DNA from 3 places in the Pseudomonas asiatica genome. Region 1 is predicted to be linked to each of the others. Evidence: riboswitches for the same ligand, from Rfam matches in the RefSeq annotation. Region 1 holds a riboswitch; each other region holds the start of a gene.
What was found. A riboswitch is a leader RNA that binds a small molecule or an ion and turns the genes downstream of it on or off. The one in region 1 is predicted to bind cobalamin.
Positions count from the first base shown of each region.

Region 2: it holds a riboswitch for cobalamin, as region 1 does, so the genes downstream of both, ABNP31_RS09535 (TonB-dependent receptor) here and cobO (cob(I)yrinic acid a,c-diamide adenosyltransferase) in region 1, are expected to answer to the same signal.
Region 3: it holds a riboswitch for cobalamin, as region 1 does, so the genes downstream of both, cobW (cobalamin biosynthesis protein CobW) here and cobO (cob(I)yrinic acid a,c-diamide adenosyltransferase) in region 1, are expected to answer to the same signal.

Region 1 covers NZ_CP157874.1:1,334,151-1,343,646, reverse strand. Annotated here, with positions in the region: gene cbiB (adenosylcobinamide-phosphate synthase CbiB) at 1-867, opposite strand, end outside; gene bluB (5,6-dimethylbenzimidazole synthase) at 864-1,514, opposite strand; gene ABNP31_RS06155 (cobyrinate a,c-diamide synthase) at 1,511-2,806, opposite strand; gene cobO (cob(I)yrinic acid a,c-diamide adenosyltransferase) at 2,803-3,414, opposite strand; cobalamin riboswitch at 3,535-3,754, opposite strand; gene ABNP31_RS06145 (hypothetical protein) at 3,922-4,500, shown strand; gene ABNP31_RS06140 (DUF3077 domain-containing protein) at 4,724-4,987, opposite strand; gene ABNP31_RS06135 (PQQ-dependent sugar dehydrogenase) at 6,237-7,583, shown strand; gene ABNP31_RS06130 (C40 family peptidase) at 7,549-8,082, opposite strand; gene ABNP31_RS06125 (C40 family peptidase) at 8,222-8,875, opposite strand; gene hda (DnaA regulatory inactivator Hda) at 9,001-9,496, opposite strand, start outside.
Region 2 covers NZ_CP157874.1:2,108,676-2,118,171, forward strand. Annotated here, with positions in the region: gene ABNP31_RS09530 (DUF1624 domain-containing protein) at 1-141, opposite strand, end outside; gene ABNP31_RS09535 (TonB-dependent receptor) at 345-2,471, opposite strand; cobalamin riboswitch at 2,581-2,788, opposite strand; gene nhaR (transcriptional activator NhaR) at 2,824-3,717, opposite strand; gene ABNP31_RS09545 (hypothetical protein) at 3,852-4,091, shown strand; gene ABNP31_RS09550 (TerC family protein) at 4,121-4,873, shown strand; gene ABNP31_RS09555 (hypothetical protein) at 5,006-5,182, opposite strand; gene ABNP31_RS09560 (peptidase C39 family protein) at 5,348-6,082, shown strand; gene ABNP31_RS09565 (NAD(P)/FAD-dependent oxidoreductase) at 6,203-7,486, opposite strand; tRNA gene ABNP31_RS09570 (tRNA-Val) at 7,690-7,766, shown strand; tRNA gene ABNP31_RS09575 (tRNA-Val) at 7,969-8,045, shown strand; gene ABNP31_RS09580 (oligosaccharide flippase family protein) at 8,214-9,496, shown strand, end outside.
Region 3 covers NZ_CP157874.1:3,257,300-3,266,795, reverse strand. Annotated here, with positions in the region: gene ABNP31_RS14595 (ATP-binding cassette domain-containing protein) at 126-1,703, opposite strand; gene ABNP31_RS14590 (hypothetical protein) at 2,030-2,389, opposite strand; cobalamin riboswitch at 2,487-2,699, shown strand; gene cobW (cobalamin biosynthesis protein CobW) at 2,800-3,867, shown strand; gene cobN (cobaltochelatase subunit CobN) at 3,871-7,632, shown strand; gene ABNP31_RS14575 (ATP-binding protein) at 7,634-8,656, shown strand; gene ABNP31_RS14570 (vWA domain-containing protein) at 8,758-9,324, shown strand; gene ABNP31_RS14565 (hypothetical protein) at 9,432-9,496, opposite strand, start outside.

The DNA.
Region 1 (9,496 bases):
CAGCCATACGCCGCGCTGCACCAGGCCCCAGCCGCGCTCGATGGCGTCGGCGTCGGCCATTGGCCCGTCACCCAGGCGTGGCCGCTCATGCAGCTCGCCGTGGTACACCGCCGGGCCACCGAGTTCCACACCTAACGCACCAGCACCGGCGGCCATCACCGGCCCGGCATTGGGGCTGTCCCACAGCGGGCCCTGCTTGCGCCAGCAGGCCAGGGCCAGGCGGGTCTTGCCCAGCAGCGCGTAGGTCAACGCCACCAGCCTGGCGGGAATATAGTTGAGCACATCGTCGACGCGCGCCGCGCACCAGCCGAAGCGTTCGAAGCGCTCGTTGCGGTAGCCCCACATCGCGTCCAGGGTGTTGCTCAGGCGGTACAGCACCACGCCCGGCGCGCCGGCGACCACGAACCAGAACAGCGCGGCGAATACCGCATCGCTGCCATTCTCCAGTACCGATTCGGTGGCCGCCCGGGCAACCGCAGGTTCGTCCAGTTCACGGGTTTCGCGGCTGACCAGGTAGCCCACACGGCGCCGCGCTTCTTGCAGGTCACCCTGGCGCAAGGCACTGGCCACCGGCAACACGTGTTCGCCCAGGCTGCGCAGCCCGACGGCGCAGTACAGCGCCAGCACGTCGACCAGCCAGCCGATGTACGGCAGCCAGGAGAGGATCAGTGCCACCAGGGTAAGCGGCACCACGGCCAGGAACCATGCGCTCACCCCGTGGCTGCGCCAGCCGCGCCCACCGGCATTCAGGCGGCGCTCGAGGTTACTGGCCATGTTGCCGAAGGCTACCAGCGGATGGCGCCGCTGCGGTTCGCCCAGCAAGGCATCCAGGGCCACCCCGGCCACAGTCAGCAAGGCGACGCTCATTGGCGCTCTCCCCATTGATTCTCAAAGAGCATTTCACTCAAGGGCCGTTCCTCGGCCCAGTTTTCCAGCACCAGCATCGGTGCCGGGTAGAACTCGGTTACCGGCCCCAGGCACAGCACCGCGACCGGCTTGGCCCCGGCCGGCATGCCCAGCAGCGCCGCCAGCGCCTGCGGGTCGAACAGCGACACCCAGCCCATGCCCAGGCCTTCGCCACGGGCTGCCAGCCACAGGTTCTGGATGGCGCAGGCCAGCGAGGCCAGGTCCATTTCCGGCAGGGTGCGACGGCCGAAGATATGCGGCTCGCGGTTGTCCATCAGGGCGGCCACCAGCAACTCGGCGCAGTCATTGATGCCCTCCACCTTCAGTTTCATGAAGGCGTCGGAGCGTTCGCCCAACGCTTCGGCGGTACGCACCCGCTCTGCTTCCACCAAGGCCTGGATGCGCGCACGCAGGTCGCGCTGGGTGATGCGGATGAAACGCCAGGGCTGCATCAGCCCGACGCTTGGCGCCTGGTGCGCGGCAGCCAACAGGCGGCCCAGCAGTTCCGGGGCTACCTCGCCGCCGGCGAAATGGCGCATGTCACGGCGTTCGCCGATGGCCCGGTAGATCGCGGCGCGCTCGGCGTCGCTGTAGGCGTGTTCGCTCATGGTCGCAACAGCGCCGCCGCCGCATCCGGGTTGGAGGGGAAGTAGAAGTGCACGTAGGAAGCCGTCAGCCGACCCAGGCGGTACACCGCTTCGTTGCCACGCCCGCCATTGGGGCTCAGGCCACGTGCGATCGGCTCCAGTGCGGTACTGGTCAGCGAATGGTGATAGGTGTGCCCGCGCAGGGTGCCTTCCGGCAGTTCCACCGCCTGCAAGGCCAAGGCAGCCAAGCGCTTCTGCATGGTCGCTTCGCCCGGCAGCAGGCCGAGCAGCTCGGCACGCTCGCCGGCCACGTCGGTCAGGGCATCGAGCAGATACAGCATGCCACCGCACTCGGCCAGCAACGGTTTGCCCTGGGCGTGATGGGCGCGTATTGCCTCGCTCATCGGCGCATTGCCGGCCAGGGCGTGGTGGTGCAGTTCGGGATAACCGCCCGGCAGGTACAGGCTGTCTACTGCCGGCAGTTCGCGGTCATGCAGCGGCGAGAAGAACTCCAGCTGTGCGCCCAGGTTGCGCAGCAGGTCGAGGTTGGCGCCATAGGTGAAGGCGAAGGCCTCGTCTCGCGCCACGCCAATGCGTACACCGGCCAACGAGGCAGCACTGGTTTGCGGCTCGGGTTCGGCAAAGGTCACTGGCGGCGGCAAGGCCGCATCGCAACTGGCGCCAAGCGCCTCGGCAGCGGCATCCAGGCGCGCGTCCAGGTCGTTCAGCTCGCTGGCCTGGACCAGCCCCAGGTGGCGGCTGGGCAGCTCGATACCGCGCTCGCGGGACAAGCCGCCATACCAGCGCAGGCCCTCGGTCAGGCTACCTTCCAGCAGTTGCGCGTGGCGCAGGCTGCCGACCCGGTTGGCCAACACACCGGCAAACGGCAGGTCCGCCTGGTAGCGTGCCAGGCCCAGGGCCAGGGCGCCGAAGGTCTGGGCCATGGCCGTGCCGTCGATCACCGCCAGCACCGGCACGCCGAAGTGGCGCGCCAGATCGGCGCTGGACGGCGTGCCGTCGAACAGCCCCATCACCCCTTCGATCAGGATCAGGTCGGCCTCGCCGGCGGCTTCCCACAGCAGGCGGCGGCTTTCCTCGGCGCCGATCATCCACAGGTCGAGTTGGTACACCGGCGCGCCGCTGGCCCGCTCGAGGATCATCGGGTCGAGAAAGTCGGGCCCGCACTTGAACACCCGCACCTTGCGCCCAAGGTTGCGGTGCAGGCGGGCCAGGGCGGCGGTGACGGTGGTCTTGCCCTGGCCAGAGGCCGGTGCCGCGATCAGCACGGCGGGGCAATGGCGCGGCTGGCTCACAGTTCCACGCCCTTCTGTGCACGGATGCCGGCCTGGAAGGCGTGCTTGAGCATGCCCATCTCGGTCACGGTGTCGGCCAGTTCGATCATCTCGGGTTTCGCGGCACGGCCAGTGACGATCACATGCTGCATCGGTGGGCGGGCCTGGATGTCGGACAGCACCTGGTCAAGGTCGAGGTAGCCGTGCTTGAGGGCGATGTTCAGTTCATCGAGCACCACGAACTGCACGCTAGGGTCTTGCAGCAACTGGCGCGACACAGCCCAGGCCGCTTCGGCGGCGGCAATGTCGCGCTGGCGGTCCTGGGTTTCCCAGGTAAAGCCCTCGCCCATCACGTGGTAGCGCACCTGCTCGGGGAAGCGGCGGAAGAACAGCTCTTCGCCGGTGCTGTTGCGGCCCTTGATGAACTGCACCACACCGCACTGCATGCCATGGCCCAGGGCGCGCGCGAGCATACCGAAGGCCGAGCTGCTCTTGCCTTTGCCATTGCCGGTCAGCACCAGCAGCAGGCCGCATTCGTTGGGGGAATTGGCGATGCGTTCGTCGATGATCGCCTTCTTGCGCTGCATGCGCGCCAGGTGGCGTTCGTCGCGTTCGGTGGATTCGCTCATCAGGGTTCTCCGCTGGCTGGCGCCACGGCAACGCGCGGCGACAGGTAAAAGGCGGGCAGACGGAGAACGCGCAGGGGCCGTGGCCGTACGCCACGGTGCACCGCGCATCACCCTCCGTGATGCCGTTGGCAGTATCAGGCCGGTCTCCGGGCTTGTGAGCGGGCCTTGGCCCAGGCCTGCGCGCCTTCCCGGGTGCTGGCACCCAGTGGCCCTGCGCGGCCGCGACTCACCTACCGTTGCGGGGGCAGCGCCGGAATCGCGCCATGCTGGCACCCACCGGCTTCCCAGTTTCACCCTGCCCAGTCGGGGCTGGCAGGGCACCTGAAACACGCGCGAAGGTTAGAGGGTTGCACCGGGAGCGTCAATCGAAGTGGGCCGCTTTGCAGTCGAACAGGCACCGCCCGGGTAATGGCCAATTCACCTGGTTGTGCCACACTGAATACAGTGATATCACATAGCCATCACTTTCAGCTGAACGCGATCACAACGATAACAGGAGAGCGCAGCATGCGAGGCCAGATCATCAACAACCCGCGCCTGGAGTTTCTCGCCCCGGTGCTGGAGCGCTGGGGCGATTGCATCGACCGCTTCAACCAGTTTGCCGGCGATGCCGAAGCACCTTACTGGCATGGCGCCGCGGCCAATACCGGGCTGCTTGCCGCAGCGGCGTGGCAGGCCGAACTGGCGGCGCTGCAGCAGTTTGCCGGCAAGAAGCAGCGCGACGAAGGCGAACACGAAGGGCGCTGCGACCTGTCGATCAGTAGTGCCGATGAAGCGCTGTACCTCAGTGTCAGCCAGCGCTGGCCAAAAGTTGCCCGGCTGGACATGGCCGACGCCCTGCAGCAGACCGCTGCCCTCGCGCGCCAGGTGGCCTACCCCAGCCAGTTGAAAGCTGGTGCGCTGTTCATCAGCCCGTGGAAGGCTGGCCAGCATGCCAGCCCCGAGGAACTGCAGGACCTGGTCGACGATCTGCAGAAACATACCGCCTGTGCCATCGCCTGGTACTTCCCGTATGCCTACCGCAAGTTGCACAACGAACTGGGGCAGTATTTCCCGGGGGTGGCGTTGTTGCTCAAGCAGGCTTGAAGCAACTTCGGCTCGGGGCGGGACCGGAACGCGTTAGCAAGCGCGACGTGGTTTCTGTGGGAGCGGGCGTGCCCGCGAAGAATCCAACGCGGTGGCTGGCACCGGCTGCGCCGGTGTTCGCGGGCGCGCCCGCTCCCACAGAGCCCCTGCTAAACCTTTCAGTTATATGCGGCTCCATGAGAGCGCGGCCCGTGCCGCGAATGGCCTGCGCGCCTTTCAGGTCCTAACGCATCATGCCGAGTTCGGCATCATCCAGCAGCGCTTTGCCCAAGGCGCAAAGGTAGTGCGCGGCCCAGATCAGCTTTGGCTTGTCTTCCATCAGGCCGTCGATGGTCAGGTCCCGTGCATAGCCGATCAATTCCGAGGCTTGTTCGCGGGCGTTCTGGCAGGAGATACCGGGTTCGATGCGGAACAGGGGGTGGGTCTGGTTTTCACCTTGAAAGAATATGGTTTTGCCGACTGTGCATTTCGTGTCTTCGGTGGTCATTTAAGGCTCCTGTCGTAGTGAAGCGACCACCAACCGCGGCTAAACAGTATGGTGGCAGCTGTACGTGGGTTAGCCGACCGGGACGTCAGGCACCCGGCGCACCCGCAGGTGCCCCACGCACAGCCGCCATAAGGCGCCAATGCCGATTACTCGGTATTGCTCAGCTGCGGTGTCTGACGATTTCGGGCGGCTAACCCGGTCATTGAAGGTCAACGACATGCCGAGACTAGAGACCGCATTTGGCGCGCGCAACGGAGAATAGGTGTTAAGAGTATCTTTGGGAAACGGCCTACAAGAAAGGTGTTAAATCTGATTCTTGGTCTCGCCCCCACGCCACCTTTGCAACAGCAGCGGCGCATCTCACTGGCACATTGAGCCACCACCCGACTTGCTTGCTCTTGCTCTTGCTCTTGCTCTTGCTCTTGCTCTTGCTCTTGCTCTTGATCTTGATCTTGATCTTGATCTTCGCGACTTCAGGAGGCCGAGCAGAGGGCTTGCGGAGGGAGGTGACGGGCATGGATGCCCGTCAAGCGCTGAGGCCCCATGGATGGGGCCTGCAGCGCGTACTCCCGGGAGCAAGACCGGCGCGAGGGAACCCCGTAGCGTAGCGGAGGGGCCGGATGATGGGAGCGCAGCGTTTTTTGGTTACTTTTTGCCGCGTTTGGCAAAAAGTGACTCGCCGTAAGGGCGAAAAGGTGAGTAAGCGTCGCCATCGTAAATGGACTATGCGCGAGATCAAGACCGGTACTTTTCCGCTCTTCGCTCTTCGCTTTCAAGCGTGGGCATCAACAACAAGGTCAACATTCATTTTCGAAGGTGGCGCTTAATCACCTTTCCGCCCTTACGGCGGGTCACTTTTTGTCAAACGCGACAAAAAGTAACCAAAAAACGCTGGCTCCTATCATCCGGCCCCTACGCTTCGCTCCGGGGTCCCCTCGCTACGGGCCTGCTCCCGGGAGTACGCGCTGCAGGCCCCATCCATGGGGCCTCAGCGCTTGACGGGCATCCATGCCCGTCACCTCCCTCCGCAGTCCCTTCGCTCGGCCTCCTGAAGTCGCAATCGGCGGTGCCTGAACTATCGCGCGCTTAGAAGCAAAAGCAAAAGCAAAAGCAACGGCAACGGCAACGGCAACGGCAACGGCAACGGCAACGGCAACGGCAACGGCAACGGCAGTTGGATGGTTCCCGGGAACCCGGCGAACGTCGCCGACCTCTCAGTTCCATAGGCCTTCTTAGGAGGATGCCGCCCATGAAACACCTGATGCCTTGGCTATTGGCCGCCAGCCTGACTGCCTGCGGCGAAACCGCCCTGCTGAATGTACTCGACGGCAGTGGCCCAACCCCCCAGCTGCCTGCTCCGGTCAAGACCACCCTCCCCACCGTGAATATCGCCCCGGCAGTGGGCTGGCCCAAGGACGCCAAGCCCGAAGCAGCACCAGGCACTCAGGTGAAAGCGTTCGCCAGCGGACTCGACCACCCTCGCTGGCTATACCTGCTGCCCAACGGCGACGTGCTGGTAGCTGAAACCAATGCCCCGCCCAAACCCGAAGATGGCAAGGGCCTGCGCGGTTGGGTCATGAAGAAGGTGATGAAGCGGGCAGGTGCAGGCGTGCCCAGCGCCAACCGCATTACCCTGCTACGGGATGCCGACCACGACGGCGTGGCTGAAATCCGCACGACCTTCATCGAAGAGCTCAACTCACCGTTCGGCATGGCCCTGGTCGGCAAGGACCTCTACGTCGCCAACACCGACAGGCTGCTGCGCTTTCACTACGAGCCCGGTGCCATGCAAATTCGCAATGAAGGCCAGCCGGTAGTCGAGTTGCCAGGCGGGCCGCTCAACCACCACTGGACCAAGAACGTCATCGCCAGCCCCGATGGCAAGAAGCTTTTCGTGACGGTCGGCTCCAACAGCAACGTAGGCGAAAACGGTATGGACAAGGAACAGGGACGCGCCGCGGTCTGGGAAGTGGACCCCGCCAGCGGCCAGCACCGCCTGTTCGCCACCGGCCTGCGCAACCCTAACGGCCTGGCCTGGGAGCCGCACAGCGGCGCGTTGTGGACGGCAGTCAACGAGCGTGACGAGATCGGTAGCGATCTGGTACCGGACTACATCACTTCCGTGAAGGACGGCGGTTTCTATGGTTGGCCCTACAGCTACTACGGCCGCCACGTGGACGAGCGCATGCAACCGCCAGCGCCTGAAAAAGTAGCCCAGGCGCTAGTGCCCGACTACGCCGTGGGCCCACACACGGCATCGCTGGGGCTGGCATTCGCCCAACCGAATGGGCTACCACCGCCCTTCGAAGAAGGGGCATTCGTGGGCCAGCACGGGTCGTGGAACCGCAAGCCGCACAGTGGCTACAAGGTGATTTTCGTGCCGTTCGACCCTTCAGGAAAACCTTCGGGCAAGCCTGTGGACCTGCTTACCGGTTTTCTGGATGAGCATGGCAAGGCCCAAGGGCGCCCGGTCGGCGTGATCACCGACGGGCGTGGCGGCGTGCTGGTAGCCGATGATGTCGGCAATGTGGTCTGGCGGGTGAGCAAAGCCCCGCCTGTCCTCAGGGGTTCTGCGCCAGATGCCCTTGCGGAATGACGCGTTTGGCCTGCAGGTAAGCCTTGGCCCAGTAGCTGTTGGACAGGTAGTCCAGGCGCACCGTGCCACCGCTGGAAGGTGCATGCACGAAGCGCCCTTCCCCGACATAAATGCCAGCATGGCTGACCTGCGAGCCGCCACTGGTGGCGAAGAACACCAGGTCACCGGACTGCAGCGACTTGGCATCCACGGTTGGCGCGCGCATGACGATCATCTCACGCGTCGAACGCGGCAGGCTGATGCCGGCAGCATCACGGTAGACGTACTTGATCAGACCACTGCAATCGAAACCGGAGTCCGGTGTGTTGCCGCCCCAGCGATAAGGCGTGCCCACCAGGCCGATAGCACGCATCAGCACGTCATCGGCAATCGGCGAAGGGCTGGCCTGGCTATAGGTTACCTGCGGCTGTACCACAGGGGCCGGCGCAGGCGCACGGCTGGAGCAGGCAGCAAGCAAGGCTGCCAAGGAGAGAAATGCGAAGCGCGCCATCTTTACCATGGCCAGAACATCCTGTCTGAGTCCGCTGGGCCGCAGCCGAAAAGAATTGAGAATTTAGATTAGACGCTTTCTATAAATGCGCACGGCGGCGAGCTTTTTTCAAAGCATCGCCGCCGCGGCAGGATATATCATTTTGCTATCAGTTGCGCGCGATATTGGTGGTCGGCGCCATGGCCAAGGCACGCTTGGCTTCGATGAAGGTCTTGCTCCAGTAGCGGTCACCGAGGCTGTCGATGCGCACGCCACCACTGCGGCGGCTGCTGGAGTGGATGAACTGGTTGTCACCCAGGTAGATGCCGGCATGGCTCACGCGGCCGCGACCATTGGTGCTGAAGAACAGCAGGTCACCTGGCTTGAGCTTGTTGCGGGCCACTTTCGGGGCATCGACGTTGATCATTTCACGCGTGGAACGCGGCAGGGTAACGCCCGCCTCTTCGCGGAACAGGTAGCCGATGAAACCACTGCAGTCGAAGCCGGACTTCTCCGAGGTACCACCGAAGCGGTAGCGGGTGCCGATCAGCGACATGCCGCGCTCGAGAATGCTGTCAGCCAGAGCTGGCAACTGGTAAGGCTTGCTGCTGGAGAAAGCCTCCAGGTCATCTTCGGTGGCCAGCTCTTCCGGCTCGCCGAATACCGACGAGGACGAGGCTTTGGCCTTGAACGCCGATTGTGCGGCGATCGGGGAGTGATCCTGGGGCTGCGGCTCTGAATGAGAAGCTGGGCCTTGGGCCGCGCAGCCAAAAAGCAGGGTCACGAGTGCGAGTGGCACGAGGGGTGCGAAGCGCTTCAGCATGGGCACGACCGTGTCTGTAATCCTTTAGAAGGGTGAAACTATGCCCTCTATCATGGCCATTTGCAAATTTTATCGAAAAAGATGTGACTTTTTTGTTTTGCCGCTCTGGCCCAGCGTTTTCGGGGTTACCAACCCAGGGTTTCCTTGAGGAACGGGATGGTGAGCTTGCGTTGTGCCTGCAACGAGGCCTGGTCGAGACGTTCGAGCAGGTCGAACAACGCACTCATGCTGCGTGCGCCGCGGGTGAGGATGAAGTGACCGACTTCGTCGGTAAGGTGCAGGCCACGGCGCGAAGCACGCAGTTGCAGGGCACGCAGCTTGTCTTCGTCGGACAGGCCACGCATCTGGAACACCAGGGCCAGGGTCAGCCGCGACTTCAGGTCGGGCAGCTTGATCGGCAGTTCGCGCGGCGACGCCGAGGCAGCCAGCAGCAGGCGCCGGCCGCTGTCACGCAGGCGGTTGAACAGGTGGAACATGGCCTCTTCCCAGTCAGCCTTGCCGGCGATCACGTGCAGGTCGTCGATGCACACCAGTTCGTACTGGGCCAGGTAGTCGAGCAGCCCTACGCCACGATCGAGCAATTGCGCCAGTGGCAGGTAGACGGCTGGCTCGCCGCGTTGC
Region 2 (9,496 bases), 770 kb from region 1:
CGGGTCGCTGACCTGGCGGTGCAGGAAGAAGGTTTCGCGGACATGGTCCAGGAGCATGAACAGGATCACCAGGCCGCGCAGGGCATCGATGCTCTGCAGGCGCTGGGTGACCAGGGTGGGAGTGGCGCTGGCGCTTGTCATGGGAGGTCGCTGATAGGAATGGATGTCAACTGAAACGTTATCTTATAACTAAAGCGTGACGGGGCGGTAGATGTTTTTGTGCTACCTGTGCCGGCCTCTTCGCGGGTAAACCCGCTCCCACAGGTACCTCACCGTATTCGAATTCTGTGTTATCCCTGTGGGAGCGGGTTTACCCGCGAAGAGGCCGGTGCAGGCAGTTCAGATCAGAAGCTGTAATCCACCGTCGCAAAGTACGACCGTGGCATCCCCATCAGCCACTGCTGGCCACTGAACGCCGACTGCACATACTCACGGTCGAACAGGTTGTTCAACTGCAACCCCAGCCGCACATCCGGCAACACCTGCCAGCCGATGTCGGCATCGACCACGGTGTAGCCGGGGGCGCTCTGGGTGTTGGCGGTATTGGCATATCGTTCGTCCACATAGCGCGCGCCAATGCCGGCCTCCAGCCGCTGGCCGAAGCCTTTGCTCAGCCACAGGTTGGCGGTACGCCGCGGGACATTGGCCGGGCGATTGCCCGCACGGTCCTGCGCCACGCCGCCGACCATTTCGTCGAAGTCGTCATACCTGGCGCGCACGATCGCCGCGTTGGCCGACACCTGCCACTGATGCGCAAGCGCCAGTTCCAGGGTTGCCTCCAGGCCGTCGGACGTCTGCTGGCCAGCCTGCTGCTTCTCGTGGGTGAACGGGTCATCCACCAGCAGCTTCTTCTTGACGATGTGGTACGCCGCCAATGTCCATTCGCCACGCCCCTCCCAGAAGCGCTGCTTCAGGCCCACCTCGGTCTGCCTGGCCTCGGTCAGGTCGTAGTGCATCTGGTTGGCGCTGAGGCTGATGAGGTTGTCGACCCCGTCCTCGCTGGTGGAGTACTGGCCATACAGCGACAGGTCGTCGCTGACCGCAAACACCAGCCCGGCACGCCAGTTGCCCCCTTGCAGGCTGCGGTCGCTGCGGCTGTCGGTGGTCAGTTTCTCCTGGACGATGTGGTTCTGGTCGCGGCGCACGCCGGTGACCAGGGACAGGCGATCGCTCAACTGCAGGCGGTTTTCGGCGAACAGGGCAAAGGTGTGGGTGGTGGACAGGGTTTGCGGGCGCAGCGGCGAGGCGCTGTGGAACCAACCCGGTTGTGGCTGCCAAGGGTCGACGTAGTCACCGCCCACATCGTTGTAGGGCGCGTTGCTGTCGACGTTGAAGCGGACTTTGTTGTACTCGGCGCCGACCACGGTCTTGCTGGCCAGGCCGAACAGCGTGTGGTCGAGGGTGAAGGCCTGGCGATCGCCGAACTGTTCCTGGTTGTGCTTGATCTGCAGGTAGCTGCCGCGCAGCAGCTGCTGGCGCCCGGCATCCCAGCTGTACTCCTCGGCATTGCGCCAGTGACGGCGGCTCTTGATGTAGTACAGCTGGTTGCTGGCGCTGAGGTGGTCGTTCAACGTCCAGTCGGTGTTCAGGCGGGTCCATTCATCGACGTAGTGCTGCACATCGTCCTGCACGTTGTAGTTCTTCTTGCGCAGGCTGCTGCGGTAGTGGCCGTCGATCAGCGGGGTGCCGTAGTAGTTGGCAGGCTGCGCATCGCCGCGGTCGTGGGCGAGGGTGAAGCTGAGGTCGTCGCTGGCATCGAAGCGCAGCGCGGCGCTCAGCGCCAGGCTGCGTGACGGGGTGCGGTCGACCCAGCCGTTACCGGTTTGCTGGTTCAGGGCCAGGCGGTAGCTCAGGCGCTCGCCGAGGCTGCCGCCGCTGTCCAGGCCGAGCTGCTGGCGGTCCCACGAACCGTAGCCCAGGCGCAGGTGGTTGCGTATCTCGCCGGCAAACGGCTTTTTCGGGATCACGTTGACCACCGCACCGGTGGCCCCTTCGCCATACAGCACCGAGGCCGGGCCGCGAATCACATCGATGCACTCGACCATCCATGGGTCGACCGGGAACGTCTGGGTGCCGGCACCGGTGTACAGGCGTGCGCCGTCGAACAAGGTCATCACCGAGTTGTGCCCGGTAAAGCCGCGGGCGGACAGGCCCGTGCCGCCGTCGCCCGGGGAGCCGATGTAGCTGATGCCCGGTGAGCGGGTCACCGCGTCCTGTACGGTGAGGTTGCTGCGCTGCTGGATCTGCTCGGCGCTGATGCTGCTGGTGCTGGCCGGTGTCTCCAGGGCGCTGAGGCCCAGGCGCGAGCCCGCCTGGGTCGGGGTGGCCAGGTCGATGGCGTGGCTGCCTTGGGTGTCGGTGATGGCCGTGGAGGGCAGGGCCAGTGGCTGTCGGTCGAGGTCATCGGCCAGGGCCGGCAGGGATACGGCCAGGCAGGCCGCCAGGGGGTGAAGCTTGAAGATACGGGACATGTCGTTCCACTACTGCAGGAATGAATGGATCCCGGTGGAAAACACGCAAAGGCGCACCGTGCACGCAGGCGCGCGCGCGGATACCGGCCTGCGCCCGCCCACCGCGGGTTGCCAAGTGAAGCTCCAGGCCGGTCTCCGGGCTTGCGAGGGGCATGAAACCTTCACCTTCCCATGCATGTGCACAGTGGTATCTCGAAGGGTTCGCTCGCTTACCGTTGCGGGGGCAGCGCCGGACTTGTCGTGGGCAACACGACGCACCGGCTTCCCGTTTCACCCTGCGCGCGGCGGCGCAGGGCACCTGAAACTGGCGGGCATATGACCATTGAAACGCGGGAGGCGTCAAATCTGCCTGCTACCAATGAAACAACTCTCGTCGCGCCCCCTCGGTAATCGCCACGATCCCCGGGTGCTTGACCTTGCGCTCTACCGAAATGGCATAGAACGACTCGTGCACCGCCTCGGTCTGCCCGATCAGCTCCACGCCGTACTGGCGGCACACTTCCTCGGCGATCACGCTGGGCGCAACGAAGATGCCGCTGCCCGACTGCCCGAACGCCTGCATCAAGGCACTGTCATCGAACTCGCCCACGATCCGTGGCTGCACCTGCTGCTCACCCAGCCAGCGCAGCAGGCGGCTGCGTACCACGGTTTCCTGCCCGGGGATAAGCAATGGCGCATCCTGCAGGCAGGCGGGGAAGGGGCCTTCCAGGCGTTGTGCCAGCGCCGGGGTGGCGAAGAAGCTCAACCCACACTCGCCCAGTTTCTGGCTATAACCCTTGATGTCCAGGTGGCTGGGCATGGGGCTGTCGGAAATCACCAGGTCCAGGCGCTGGATCGCCAGGTCGGCCAGCAGCCGTTCGAGCTTGTCTTCGCGGCAGTTGATACGCAGCATGTCGTCCAGCTCCATGGTCGGTGCCAGCAGGCGGTAGACGATGGACTTGGGCACCACATCAGCCACACCCACGCGGAACAGGATCTGCTCCTGCGGGCCGGCCCGCAGCATGGCCTCCAGCTCGTTACCCAGCTGGAACATCTGCTCGGCATAGATCAGCGTCTGGCGCCCTGTTTCGGTCAGTTCCAGCTGGCGCCCCACGCGCTGGAACAGCTCCAGGCCATAGGTCTGCTCAAACAGGCTGATCTGACCGCTGATGGTTTGCGGGGTCAGGTTCAACTGTTCGCTGGCGCGGGCGATGCTGCCGGTCTTGGCAACGGCCCAGAAGTAGTGCAACTGCCGATAGTTGAGCATCGGTATCGTTCCGGATTCGTAAAAACCGAAGTATAACCGCTGAAAATACGAATTTTCCGGATGTGTTGCGCTCTTTAGAATGCGACTCCATCAGGCGCCGTGTGCGCCGCCGGAACATGAAAAGCGAGGAACCCATGCTGCAACTAAAATCCATCGGCACGCCGCTGGTGCTGGCCTTGGCCCTGTTCACCCTGGCCGGTTGCGAGCAGGCCGAGAAATCCGCCCAGCAGATGCTCGACCAGGCCGCACAGTCGGCCAAGCAGGCCATCGACGACACCAACAAGGCCGCCCAGCAGGCGTTGAGCGAGGCCATCGGCAGCGAAGGGCAAAAGCCCAAGGACGCCGACAAGAAAGAAGACACCCAGGAAATCTGACCCCCAACCGCTGCTGCAGGATTTGAACAATGGAATACTTGCTGGAACTCGTCGCTAGCCCTACCGCCTGGGTTGCCCTGGCTACGCTGGTAGCCATGGAAGTCGTGTTGGGCATCGACAACCTGATCTTCATCTCCATCCTGACCAACAAGCTGCCGGTGGAGTACCGCTCCAAGGCGCGCCGTATTGGTATCAGCATGGCCTTGGTCATGCGCCTGGCCTTGCTCAGCACGGTGGCCTGGATCGTCCAGCTGACCGACCCGGTGTTCGAAGTGTTCGGCAATGCCTTCTCCTGGAAGGACGTGATCCTGATTGCCGGTGGCCTGTTCCTGCTGTGGAAGGCGACCAAGGAAATCCATGAGAACGTCGACCCGCACGGGGCCAAGGAAGAAGCCAAGGTGTCGTCGACGGTTACCCTGGGCTTTGCCGCGGCGATCTTCCAGATCCTGTTGCTGGACATCGTCTTCTCGGTCGACAGCATCATCACCGCCGTGGGCATGACCGAGCACCTGCCGATCATGATCATTGCCGTTATCACTGCCGTGATCGTCATGATGGTGGCCGCCGACCCGTTGGCCAACTTCATCAACGACAACCCGACCGTGGTGATGCTGGCCCTGGGCTTCCTGATCATGATCGGCATGACGCTGATCGCCGAAGGTTTCGGCGCCCATGTACCGAAGGGTTATGTGTACGCGGCCATGGCCTTCTCGACGGCGATCGAGATCCTCAACATCCTGGCCCGTCGGGCGCGGTTGAAGCGCGAAGCGGCTGAAGGTTGATGCAAGAAAAGCGGGGCGCTTGCGCCCCATTCGCGGGTGAACCCGCTCCCACAGGTCCCCGCCACTTCTGAAGGCAGTGGAGGGCCTTGTGGGAGCGGGTTCACCCGCGAATGGGCCTCCGAAAGCTCTGAATCAGTGCACCCCGGCATGCCGCCGCGTCCGGCGCACAGGCTGTGGCTTGGCGGGGGCCTGCGGTGGCAGGTGGTGGTGGGAGTGACGCCGCACGATACGCAGTACACCCCATAGCATGGCGGCTGCAACGCTCAGCCACATGCCCACCAGCATGAGGATTGCCATGGTCAGGCTCATCTGTGCCTCCATCTCTACGGGCCGCGCTCGGTCGCCGACGCTGGCCTTCCAGACACTGCTTTAGTCTAGTCTCTCGCCTGTGACGTTCCATTGACCAAAGGTCTATTGCTTGGTCCGATTTGCTCCTAACCGGTGTCGGACTATACCCGCGCCGCTGTCCGACCTATGATCGGTGGCCAGAGCCGGGCGCTGCCTGCCCGGCGTTGGAGCAAGCGAGTGTCCATGCAGCAACCTTCCTTCAAGACCATCCCTCGTCGGCTGCTGGCGGCCTGCCTGGTAGCGGCCAGCCTGGCCGGTTGTGCCAGCGCACCCTCCGCCAACCTCAAGGGCCTGCCGCAGCGGGTCGAGATCAGCAGCGTGCCGTTCTACCGTGGCAACGCCAACCACAGCGGGGCCATGGCATTGGCGGCGGTGCTGTCGCAACAGGGGGCTCCGATCACGCCGGGGCTGCTGGACAAGCCGCTGAACCTGCCCCAGGGCGCCGAGGCGCTGGACACCAGCATCCCCCGGGTGGCGCGCGACTACGGCATGGTGGTGTATCCGCTGGACAAGCAGCTGGACGCGCTGTTGACCCAGGTGGCGGCGGGCAACCCGGTGCTGCTGCGTTACGAGGATGGTTCGGCCTGGTGGAGCGAGCCACGCTATGCCGTGCTGATCGGCTACGACCGCTACAAGCAGCGGGTGCTGTTGCGTTCAGGCATGCACCGGCGGCAGCTGATGGCGTTCGATGACTTTGCCTCGGCGTGGGCGAAGCTTGGGAGCTGGGCGGTGCTGGTGCAGCCACCGCGGCAACTGCCGGCCCAGGTGGACCGCCAGCGCTGGTTGCAGGCTGCGGATGAACTGGCGCGGGCGGGGCAGGAGATTGCGGCGAAGCAGGCTGTGAGTAGCCTGAACAAATAGCTTTGTCTGTACCGGCCCTTTCGCGGGTGAACCCGCTCCCACAGGAAACCCGCTGCCCTCAGGTCCAGTGATATCCCTGTGGGAGCGGGTTTAGCCGCGAAGAGGCCAGCCCTGCCTACATCAGAAGCCCAGGCGATCGCGCAGGCTGTAGTACCAGGCACCAATGGCGCTGAACGGCACACGCAGCATCTGGCCACCCGGGAACGGGTAGTGCGGCAGGCCGGCGAAGGCGTCGAAGCGCTCGGCCTGGCCGCGCATGGCCTCGGCCAGCACCTTGCCCGCCAGGTGGGTATAGGTCACGCCGTGACCCGAGCAGCCCTGGGAGTAGTAGATGTTGTCGCCGATACGGCCAACCTGCGGCAGGCGCGACAGGGTCAGCAGGAAGTTGCCGGTCCAGGCGTAGTCGATCTTCACGTTCTGCAGCTGCGGGAAGGCCTTGAGCATCTTCGGACGGATGATCGCCTCGATGTTGGCCGGGTCGCGCGCGCCGTACACCACGCCACCACCGAAGATCAGGCGCTTGTCGCTGGTCAGGCGGTAGTAGTCGAGCAGGTAGTTGCAGTCCTCGACGCAGTAGTCCTGCGGCAGCAGGGTGCGCGCCAGTTCGTCGCCCAGCGGCTCGGTGGTGATCACCTGGGTGCCGCATGGCATGGATTTGCTGGCCAGTTCCGGCACCAGGTTGCCCAGGTAGGCGTTGCCGGCGACGATGATGAACTTGGCGCGGACCTTGCCCTGCGGGGTATGCACCACCGGGTTGGCGCCACGCTCGATGCGTACGGCCGGGGTTTGTTCATAGATGATGCCGCCCAGCGACTCGACCGCGGCGGCTTCGCCCAGGGCCAGGTTCAGCGGGTGGATGTGGCCGCCGCTCATGTCCAGCATGCCGCCCACATAGTTGTCGCAGGCGACCACTTCGCGGATGCGCTTCTGGTCCATCAGCTCCAGCTGGTTGTGGCCGAAGCGTTCCCACAGGCGCTTTTGCGACTCCAGGTGGCCCATCTGCTTGCTGGTGAGGGCAGCGAACACGCCACCGTCCTTCAGGTCGCACTGGATGTTGTACTTGGCCACGCGCTCACGAATGATGCGCCCGCCTTCGAAGGCCATCTGGCCCAGCAGCTGGGCCTGCTTGGGGCCGACGGTGCGTTCGATGACGTCGATGTCGCGGCTGTAGCTGTTGACGATCTGGCCACCGTTGCGGCCCGATGCGCCGAAGCCGACCTTGGCCGCTTCGACGATGCTCACCTTGAAGCCGTTCTCCAGCAGGAACAGGGCGCTGGACAGGCCGGTGTAGCCGGCGCCGATGATGCACACATCGGTTTCCACCTCACCCTGCAGCGCCGGACGTGGCGGCACCGGGTTGGCCGAGGCGGCGTAGTAGGACTGGGGGTAGGGGGTGTTAGCCATGCTGCAGGAACCTCGTGTTTTATATTTTTAACGAATGTACCGATGCTATCAATAATAATAAACACCCGCTAGTCGTCCGTTGAAAATCCTTTACTCGGTCCCCGTCAGCGCGCCTTTCTATAAAGAGTTTAAGATTCAGTAGGTTAGCGCGAAAAAAAGTATTGACATGGTTTTTGGAATGGGTAGAATGCACACCACACGACAGGCACATAGCTCAGTTGGTTAGAGCACCACCTTGACATGGTGGGGGTCGTTGGTTCGAGTCCAATTGTGCCTACCAAATCGAAGAAGGGGTGATCCGAAAGGGTCACCCCTTTTTTCATTGTGATTTTATGCGGCCAGGGGCTGGTGCGCAGCCCATCCGACCAATGCCGTGCTTCGGCAAGGCGGCCCCATGTGTAGAAAACTCGAAAGTTTTTGATTTTTCTCAAAAAAACGCTTTACAGGTACGCATTCGGTCACTAATATGCGCACCACACGACAGGCACATAGCTCAGTTGGTTAGAGCACCACCTTGACATGGTGGGGGTCGTTGGTTCGAGTCCAATTGTGCCTACCAAACGAAAGTCCCGGCTACCGGGCATCAAAAGGGCGACCCCAAGGGGTCGCCCTTTTGTTTTTGTCGTGCCCAACGGAGGGCGATTTCACGCGCTACAGTCTCGTCGGAAGGCCGCATAGCGAATTGCGACTATAGTGAGTCTCTAGCGATGGGGTCAGAGATGCGGCTATGCCTTCGATTGATGTGTCGCTTCCGTTGAGCCTGCGCAAACGGGCCATGTTGGCCAGTGCGTTGAACCTTCTCGCTGTCTTTGCTTCCCAGGTCATGCGACTGGGCGGCAATCTGGTGATCACCCGCTTGCTCGTGCCGGAAATGTTCGGCGTGATGGCCATTGCAACCACTGTTTCAGTGGTGCTGCAACTGCTTTCCGATGTTGGGCTGCGGCCGAACGTCATTCAGAGCTCGCGCGGCGACGAACCGCTGTTTCTCGATACCGTGTGGACGGTGCAAGTCATCCGTGGGTTTGTGCTGTTCCTTCTGACGTTGCTATTGGCCCTTGGGGCAAAATTCACGCAGTACATCGAACTGTGGCCGGCCCATTCCACCTACGCCGCTCCAGAGCTACCGATGGTGCTGGCTTTGTCTGGGTTCGCCGCGATCATCTATGGCTTCCAGTCGCCCAAGGTCGATGTGGCCATCCGTGTCTTCCAGCAGAAGAAGGTGGTGATCGCCGAACTGATTGCACAGTTTGTCGGTTTGATCGTGATGCTCGTGGCAGGCTATCTCACCCGCTCCATCTGGTCATTGGTGGCGGCGGGGCTGCTGAGCACACTGGTTTTCACCGTACTCAGTCACCTGGTCTTCCAGGGGCCGCGCAACCGCCTGCGATGGGACCCCGCCGCGCTGCGCGAGGTGTTCGATTACGGGCGCTGGATCTTGTTGTCGTCCTCCGTAGGGGTGCTGGCGATGCAGGGTGACCGGATCTGGTTCGGCGGAAGTATGTCGGTCGCGGAACTAGGGGTCTATTCCATCGCTGTCGCCATCCTTGGGGCCATTCAGTCGGTCCTGCTGCGGCTGGCGGGGGCAGTCGCCTTGCCGGCCTTCAGTGAGGCAACGAGAAGTGGCGACAAAGAGCGGGTGCGCAGCCTTTACTACCGTTCCAGGGTGCTGTTCGACCTGACCTCGCTGTTCGCTTGCGGTTTTTTGCTGACTGCCAGCCCGCTGTTGATCAGTTGGCTGTACGACGACCGTTATGTCGGCGCCGGCAATACCATGGCCATTCTCTCGCTCTCTCTTTTCACCTTGCGCTTCACGCTGGCACACCAGCTCTGGTTGGCCCTGGGGCTGACCAAATACGTGGCGATGGACAACATCATCCGGGTCGTTTCGCTGTTTATCCTGCTGCCGGTCCTCATGGCCATCGGTGGCGTGAGCTATGCCATCTGGGGTGTGGCGCTGCATACCTTCTTCACGCTTTTCCTGATTTTTCCTGTCAACCGCAAGCTGGGGCT
Region 3 (9,496 bases), 1.9 Mb from region 1:
TGTCTTGCAAGTGCCCGATTGCTCGGGCTGCTGTTATATGCGCACCACGCCACCATAATACATCCGTGGCAGATCGGGAACGGCCAGTCACGAATTGATAGCCTGCAATGCATTCATAGCGGCTTCTACAGGTGCAGGTACTCGTCCAGCGCCAGCTTGTCGAGCAGTACCTGGTCGTGGGACGCCACCACCAGCGCCCCGCGAAACTGCCCGAGCATGTGTTCCAGTGCGGCCAGTGACGGCAGGTCCAGGTGGTTGCCGGGTTCGTCCAGCAGCAACAGGTCGAGCGGCCGTTCGCGGTACAGCACGGCGGCCAGTGCTGCCTTCATCCGCTCACCGCCGCTGAGCAGGCCGCTGGGCAGTTCGATGCGGGCGGCATCCAGGCCCAGTTGCGCCAGGCGGCTGCGCAAGTCGCCCTGGGCCAGTGTCGGGTTTGCCTGACGCAGGTGGTCGAGCACGCTGGTGTGGCCTGGTAGTGCGCTGCAGTGCTGGTCGAGCAGGGCGGTTTCACCACTGAGGCGCAGGCTGTCGGGCGGTGCTGGCAACTCACCGTTCATCAGCCTGAGCAGGGTGGACTTGCCACTGCCATTGGCGCCGACCAGGCCCACCCGCTGGCCCAGGCACAAGCGCAGGTTCAGTGGTTTGCGCGTGCCGCGGGGCAGGTGCAGCGCCTGCAAGGCAAGCACTTCGCGGCCCGGATGGCGCTGCGGCGTGGGTGCATGCAGGGTAATGGCGCTGTCCTGCTCGACTTCGCGAGCGGCGTCACGCACTTTGCCCTGCAGCGCCTGCCGGGCGTCGCGATGGTCGCGGCGCTGCTTGCCCGCAGTGGCCTGGCTGCGCTCCTGCTGGCGGTCGACCAGGATCTTGGCCTGGTTGGCGTGCCTGGCGTTGCGCCCGGCGCGGGCCTGATGACGTTCCAGGTCTTCGCGCTGGCGCTGCAGTTCGCGCGCCTGGCGTTGCTGCTCCTGTTTCAGCCGGGCAAGTTGCTGTTGGGCCTGCGCCGTCTGGCTGGCTTTCTGGGCCGAATAGAAGCTGTAGTTGCCGCCATAGGCCTGCAAGCCCAGGCTGGACAATTCGACGATGCGCGTCATGTGCGCGAGCAGGCTGCGATCATGGCTGATCACCAGCAAGCCCCGGTCCCAGGCTTCGATCATGCTCAGCAGTTGGGCGCGGGCGTTGCTGTCCAGGTGGTTGCTCGGTTCGTCGAGGATCAGGTAGTCCGCTTCGCTGAGCCAGGCGCCGACCAGCGCCACGCGCATGGCCTGGCCACCGCTCAGGCTGCGGGCGGGCTGGTGCCAGTCGAGCTGGCCCAGGCCGTGGCGTTGCAGGTGCCCCTGCAATTGCTCGCGGATATCCCAGCGTTCGCCGACGGTGTCGAAGTCACTGGGTGCGACGCTGCCTTGCTCGATGCGCTCCAGCGCAGCGAGCACCGCGCCCACCTGGGCCAGGTCGGCGACCGTGGCGCTGCGCTCGATCACCTGCTGGTCCAGAAGATGGATGCGCCCAAGGCGCCGACACTGGCCGCTGCTTGGTTCGCGCTGGCCGGCAAGTACTTGCCCGAGCAGGCTCTTGCCCACACCGTTGCGCCCGACCAGGCCGGTGCGGCGTTGGTCGAAGGTTTCGCTGAGGTCGGTAAATAACAGCCTGCCGTCAGGCAAGGCCAAGGAGACGCTGTCCAGCGTCAGGATCGACGTGTTCGTCATGCACAACTCCACAAATGCCGCGACATCTCCGGAGCGAACCGGAGGCTGAAGACTGGCCGTCGAAGGGACGGCGGCATCAATGGCGCATTGGACGAACACCTCGTGACAGGGGAATGCGTAGCCTAACGGATAGAGGCATCGTTGTCGCGGGAAAACAGATTCCGCGAGTGCGCCGCGGCCCCTGTAGGAGTGGCCTTGTGTCGCGATAGGGCTGCGAAGCAGCCCCAGCAATTTGTGCGTCTTTGCTGAAACCCTGGGGCTGCTTCGCAGCCCTATCGCGACACAAGGCCGCTCCTACAAGAGCCAGGACCGCGCATGCCCCTGGATCAGCGCCCCCTCAAGCGCTTGCTCCAGTCGCCCCCGTGGCTCTGCTGGCAGGTCTCTTCACTGTCAAACCGCACATGCCAGGCCGGATGATCCAGCTGAATGCCGGCCTGTTCCAAAGCCAGGCCGGTCAGCGCCAGCATGCGTACCTTCGCGTCGCCCGCCACGGCGGCGGCCTTGTCGGCCTCTCGTTCGAACACCCAGGTAATACGCAGGCTGGCCGGAAAATCCTCGGGAGCCAGACGATGGGTAAGCCAGCTGAAACCGACGATCTCCGCCTTGGCGGTTTCGCAGGCTTCGGTCAGGCAAACCACCAGTTCACGCTCCAGGCGTGCCAAATCGCGCTTGTTCAAGGGTTCCACCGGGGGCCTCGCTGCTCAAAGCCACCACTGTAACGCAGTTGCGCCACTTGTTGTCGGCCAGCCCGACAGCAATGGTTGACCACCTGCCAGCCACTGCGTAGCCTTGCCACTTCGAGGTTCTTCGGCCAGGCCGAAGCTAAGACGGGAACGCGGTACAAGCCGCGGCTGCCCCCGCAACTGTAAGCACCGACAACGGATCGACACAGCCACTGCGCCCGCGCGCGGGAAGGCGTCATCCCGCCAGCCCGCTGCACCAGCGGGTACATGGAACGGTGCGAGCCAGGAGACCTGCCTCGTCACGTTTTCGACTTTCAACCGGGCGGGGTGATCCGGTGGCGAACAAGCCCGGCCGGTCTGGCCCGTGGCTGTCGTCCTGCATGCCCGCGCCAATCTGCCAAGGGCAATGCGACATGAAAACACTGGCCAAGCTCCCCGTCACCATCGTCACCGGCTTCCTCGGCTCGGGCAAGACTACCTTGCTGCGCCACATGCTCGACAACGCCCAGGGCCGCCGCATTGCGGTGATCGTCAACGAGTTCGGCGAACTGGGCATCGACGGCGAAATCCTCAAACAGTGCAGCATCGGTTGCACCGAAGAAGAAGCCACCGGCCGCGTCTACGAGCTGGCCAACGGCTGCCTGTGCTGCACCGTGCAGGAAGAGTTCTTCCCGGTGATGCGCGAGCTGGTGGCACGCCGTGGCGACCTGGACCATATCCTCATCGAAACCAGCGGCCTGGCCCTGCCCAAACCGCTGGTGCAAGCCTTCCAGTGGCCGGAAATCCGCAATGCCTGCACCGTCGACGCGGTGATCACGGTGGTCGACAGCCCGGCCGTGGCCGCCGGCACCTTCGCCGCCTACCCGGACCAGGTCGATGCCCAGCGCAAGCTCGACCCCAACCTGGACCACGAGTCGCCGCTGCACGAACTGTTCGCCGACCAGCTGGCCAGCGCCGACCTGGTGGTGCTGAACAAGGCCGACCTGATCGACGCCGAAGGCCTGGCCAAGGTCCGCGCCGAGGTGGCCGAAGAACTGCCGCCGGCGGTCAAGGTGATCGAGGCCAGCAGCGGCAAGCTGCCGCTGGAGGTGCTGCTGGGCGTGGGCGCCGAGTCCGAGGCGCACATCGATGGCCGCCGTACCCACCACGATTCGCATCATGACGGCGATGACCATGACGATCATGACCACGACGCCTTCGACTCCATCTCCATCGACCTGCCCGAAGCCGACGAAAGCCTGCTGCTCGACGCCCTGACCCAGCTGGTGGTGGAATTCGGCATCCTGCGCGCCAAAGGCTTCGCTGCCATCCCGGGCAAGCCGATGCGCCTGCTGGTACAAGGCGTGGGCACCCGTTTCGACAAGCACTTCGACCGCGCCTGGCGCGCCGACGAGCCGCGCATCACCCGCCTGGTGCTGATCGGCCAGGACCTCGACGCCGCCCAGCTGGAAGCGCGCCTGCGCCAGGCACTGGGCGCCTGACCCATGCACCTGCTGCGGACCCAGCCCGGCGGCTTCGTGCCGGATGACAGCATTGCCGACCTCGGCCAGACGCCCGCCGAGCTGGTGATTCTCTGCAGCGGCGATTCGCACCTGGCATTGCTTGCGGATACCGCCGAGCAATTGCCCGAGGATTACCCCAGCCTGCGCCTGGCCAACCCGATGCAGGTACAGAACCATGCCTCGGTCGACCTGTACGTCGACCAGGTGCTGCGCCATGCCAAGGTCATCCTGGTGTCGCTGCACGGCGGCGTCGGCTACTGGCGCTATGGCGTCGAGCAACTGGTCGAGCTGGCTGGCCGTGGCGTGCAACTGATCCTGGTGCCGGGCGACGACCGCCCGGACCCGGAGCTGACCAGCCTGGGCAGTGTCAGCGGCGAGCAGGCCGAACGCCTCTGGCACTACCTGCGCCAGGGCGGCAAGGCCAATGCCATCAACCTGTTCAACTGCCTGGCCAGCCAGTGGCTGGGCCGCGACTATGCCTGGGACGAGCCGCAGCCTTTGCCGCGCACCGCCGTGTATCACCCGGCCAAGGGCAGCGCCACGCTGGAGGACTGGTACCCGCAGTGGCATCCCGAACAGCCGGTGGCGCCACTGCTGTTCTACCGCTCGCACCTGCAGGCGGCCAACACCGCGTTCATCGATGTGTTCTGTCAGCGCCTGCAGGCCGCCGGGCTCAACCCGTTGCCGATCGCCGTGGCCAGCCTCAAGGAAAGCGCCTGCCTGGAGCAGGTCGAAGCCTGGCTGGACGAGGTGGGTGCCGAAGTGCTGGTCAACACCACCGGCTTTGCCCTGTCCAGCCCCGAACGGCCCAACCTGCGCCCGTTCCGTCGCGACATCCCAGTGCTGCAGGCCATCTGCGCGCAAGACAACCAGCCCGGCTGGGAAGCCAGCGAGCAGGGCCTGGGGGCGCGTGACCTGGCCATGCACATTGCCTTGCCCGAACTGGACGGGCGCATCATCACCCGCCCGGTCAGTTTCAAGGACATGGCCTGGCGCAGCGAGCGCAGCCAGTCCGACGTGGTCTGCTACCGCGCCCACCCCGAGCGCATGGACTTTGTCGCCGAACTGGCCCGCCGCTGGGTCGAACTGGCGCGCCTGCCGAATGCGCAAAAGCGCGTGGCCCTGGTGCTGGCCAACTACCCGACCCGGGATGGTCGCATTGGCAACGGCGTTGGACTGGACACGCCAGCGGCGGCGCTGAACATCCTCAAGGCCCTGCAGGCCGAAGGCTATCCGCTGGCCGACTTGCCGGGCAGTGGCACGCAACTGATCCACCAGTTGCTCGGAGGCGTGACCAACGACCTCGACCATCTGGACCTGCGCCCCTGTGCGCAGAGCCTGAGCCTGGCCGACTACCAGGCCGCCTTCGAGCGCCTGCCCGAGGCCAACCGCCAGGCCGTGCTGGAACGCTGGGGGCCACCGCAGCAGGACCCGATGTACCGCAGTGGCCGGCTGATGGTGGCCGGCCTGCGCTTCGGCTTGACCTTCGTCGGCATCCAGCCGGCACGGGGCTACCAGGTGGACCCCAGCGCGGTGTACCACGACCCGGACCTGGTGCCGCCGCACGGTTACCTGGCGTTTCACTTCTGGCTGCGCCATGCCTTTGCCGCCGACGCGGTGATCCACGTCGGCAAGCACGGCAACCTCGAATGGCTACCCGGCAAGGGCGTCGGGTTGTCGGCGCAGTGCTGGCCGGACGCCTTGCTCGGCCCGCTGCCGAACATCTACCCGTTCATCGTCAACGACCCGGGCGAGGGTGCCCAGGCCAAGCGCCGCACCCAGGCGGTGATCATCGACCACCTGATGCCGCCGCTGACCCGTGCCGAAACCTATGGCCCGTTGCGCCACCTGGAGCAATTGGCCGACGAGTTCTACGAAGCACAGCTGCTCGACCCGCGGCGCGCCCGCGAGTTGCAGCGCGACATTCTCGAACTGGTCAAGGCCAACCACATCGACCGCGAACTGCAACTGGAAGGCCAACTGGACGATGCTGCCGTGTGGCTGCCGCGCCTGGACACCTACCTGTGCGACCTGAAGGAATCGCAGATTCGCGATGGCCTGCATGTGTTCGGCCACTCCCCGGTAGGGCGGCTGCGCCTGGATACCCTGCTGGCGCTGTTGCGGGTCGAGCGTGGCGACGGTCGCGGCGGCAATGCCAGCCTGCTGCGGGCTTTGGCCAAGGCGCTGGTGCCGGGTTTCGACCCGCTCGATTGCGAGCTCGGGCAGCCGTGGCAGGGCGCACGCCCCGAGCAGTTGCAGGCCATGAGCAGCGAACCCTGGCGCACCTGTGGCGATACCCGCGAACGCCTCGAACTGTTGGCGCTGCAGGTAATCGACCAGGCGCTGGGCGGCACCGCACAGTTACCAGCCCATAGCGAATGGCAGCCGGTGCACGATGTGGTGCAGGCGCTGCGCGAAGCGGTGGCACCCAGCCTGGACGCCTGCGGCAGCGCCGAAATGAATGGCCTGCTGGCGGCGCTGGCCGGGCGTTTCGTGCCCGCCGGCCCCAGTGGCGCGCCCAGCCGTGGGCGCCTGGACGTGCTGCCCACCGGCCGCAACTTCTATACCGTGGACGTGCGCAACCTGCCCACCACCACCGCCTGGCGCCTGGGCTTCGCCTCGGCCAACCTGATCCTCGAGCGCCACCTGCAGGACCACGGCGATCACCTGCGCCAACTCGGCCTTTCGGTGTGGGGCACGGCAACCATGCGTACCGGTGGCGACGACATCGCCCAGGCCATGGCGCTGATGGGCGTGCGACCGGTGTGGGCCACCGGCAGCCAGCGGGTCGACGATTTCGAGATCCTGCCGCTCAGCCTGCTCGACCGCCCGCGGGTGGACGTGACCTTGCGCGTTTCCGGCTTTTTCCGTGATGCCTTCGGCAACCTCATCCGCCTGTTCGATGCCGCAGTGCAGGCGGTGGCCGCGCTGGACGAACCCGACGATCTCAACCCACTGGCCGCCCGCGTGCGTAGCGAGCGCGCCGCGCTGCAGGCGCAGGGCGTGGACGCCGAGCAGGCCGCGCGCCAGGCTGGCTGGCGGGTGTTCGGTGCCAAGCCCGGGGCCTACGGCGCCGGGGTGCAGAACGCCATCGACGGGCGCCTGTGGCACAGCCGCGACGACCTGGCCGAGGTCTACCTCAACCACGGCGGCTATGCCTACGGCGCCAGCGACGACGGTACCCCGGCGCGCGCCCAGTTCGCCCAGCGCCTGGCCAAGGTGCAGGCGGTGCTGCAGAACCAGGACAACCACGAACACGACCTGCTCGATTCCAACGACTACTACCAGTTCCAGGGTGGCATGCTGGCGGCGTCGGAAACCTTGTCCGGTGCGGCAGTGGCCAGTTACCACGGCGACCACAGCCAGGCCGACCGGCCGCGCATCCGCACCCTCAAGGAAGAGCTGAACCGGGTCATCCGCGCCCGGGCGCTGAACCCAAAGTGGATCGACGGGGTCAAGCGCCATGGCTACAAAGGCGCCTTCGAGATGGCGGCGACGGTCGACAACCTGTTTGCCTTCGACGCCACCACGCAGTTGATCGACGACCATCATTACCAGGCGCTGGCCGATGCCTACGTGCTCGACCCGGCGACCCGCGACTTCATGCGCGAGCACAACCCCGAGGCCCTGCGCGACCTTACCGAGCGTTTGCTGGAGGCCCAGCAGCGCGGCCTGTGGCAGGCGCCTGGCGACTACCGCGAAGCCCTCGAGGAACAACTGCTCGACGGCGAGGAACAGGCTTGAAATGAGTGAACCCGTGCAATTTCCACTGGCAGCCGTGGTCGGTGCCGACGACCTGAAACTGGCGCTGTGCCTGACCGCGATCGACCCGAAGATCGGCGGCGTGCTGATCGAGGGGCCGCGTGGCATGGCCAAGAGCACCCTGGCCCGTGGCTTGGCCGACCTGCTCGGCGAGGGCCCGTTCGTCACCTTGCCACTGGGCGCCAGCGAAGAACGGTTGGTCGGCACCCTCGACCTGGATGCCGCGCTGGGGCAGGGCAAGGCGCAGTTTTCCCCGGGGGTGCTGGCCCAGGCCGATGGCGGCGTGCTGTATGTCGATGAGGTCAACCTGCTGCCCGATACCCTGGTCGACCTGCTGCTCGATGTGGCGGCCAGTGGCACCAACCGCATCGAGCGCGACGGCATCTCGCACCGGCACAGTGCCCGCTTCGTACTGATCGGCACCATGAACCCGGAGGAGGGCGAACTGCGCCCGCAGTTGCTCGACCGCTTTGGTCTCAACGTGGCCCTGGAAGGCTTGCCCGAGCCTGAAGCGCGCCAGCAGATCATTCGCCGCCGCCTGGCCTTCGACAGCGACCCGCAGGCGTTCTGCACGCAATGGGCCGAGGCCCAGGCGCAATTGCGCGAGCGCTGCCAGGCGGCGCGCCAGGCCCTGGCCGGCATTGCCCTGGACGACCAGGCGCTGGCCTGGATCACCGAACGCTGCTACGCCGCCGGGGTCGACGGCCTGCGCGCCGACCTGGTCTGGCTGCGCGCCGCCCGCGCCCACTGTGCCTGGCGCGGTGGCGAGGCCATCGAAGAGGCCGATGTCGATGCAGTGGCCGAGTTCGCCTTGCGCCATCGCCGCCGCGTTGCGCCCCAGGCCAACCCCCCTGCGGCACCGCAGCAGCCTGAGCAACAACCCGATCGGCAAGGCGCAGGCAACCCTGGCGAACAGGGCGGGCAGGGCGACTGGGGCGCGATGGCGGCGCAGCCAGTGGCCAGCGGCGCCCGCCGCGAGGTGCCGAACTGGGCAAAAAAGCCCTGAGCATCCCCCAGCTACCTGCCAAAGGGGCGGATGCCAAAGCAGGCGCAGGCAAGCAGTACGGTGCCAGCCGAGGCCGGGCGCGCAGTGCCGCGGCCGGTCGGGTGGCCTGGCTGCCGACCCTGCTCAAGGGCCGGCCACGCCAGCGCCAGGACCTGTGCTGGCAGCAACGCCAGGCCAAGCCCGCAGAACTGTGGCTGGTAATCGTCGATGCGTCGGCCTCGACCCGCCGCCACCAGGCGTTGGCACAAACCAAAGGGCTGCTGGCGGCGCTGTTCGATCAGGCCTACCGCCAGCGTGCCCGGCTGGCCCTGCTTACCGCCAGCGGGCGCACGCCGCAGTGGCAGCGCCACGGCCTGAAGGCCTCGGCCGCTTTGCAACCCTGGCTGCAAGCCTTGGGTGCCGGTGGCGGCACGCCGTTGATCGCAGCACTGGAACAGGCTCGGCACTGGTTGCAGGCGCGGCAACGGGCCCACCCTGAAGAAGCATTGCGCTGCCTGGTGTTTACCGACGGTCGCCTGCAGCACTGGAATGCCGTGCAGCCAATGCCGTGTGCCACTTTGCTGGTGGATATGGAACTGGCGCCGGTGCGCCTGGGCCGTGCGCAGCGTCTGGCGCAACAACTTCAGGCTGATTACCAGCACCTGCAACAGTTCAGGTTGGTGGATTGAAAAAGTATCGATGCGACACTATGCCGCAATAAGAAAAGTTGCCAGAACAGCAACCCGGAAGTTGTACAAGTGCGTGGCGGTGCACGCACTTGGTTTGCCGGCCGATATTACTTCGGCATCGACCACGGTTGCAGGTCGTAACCTTTTTCGCACAGTTCGGCGCGCACTTCCT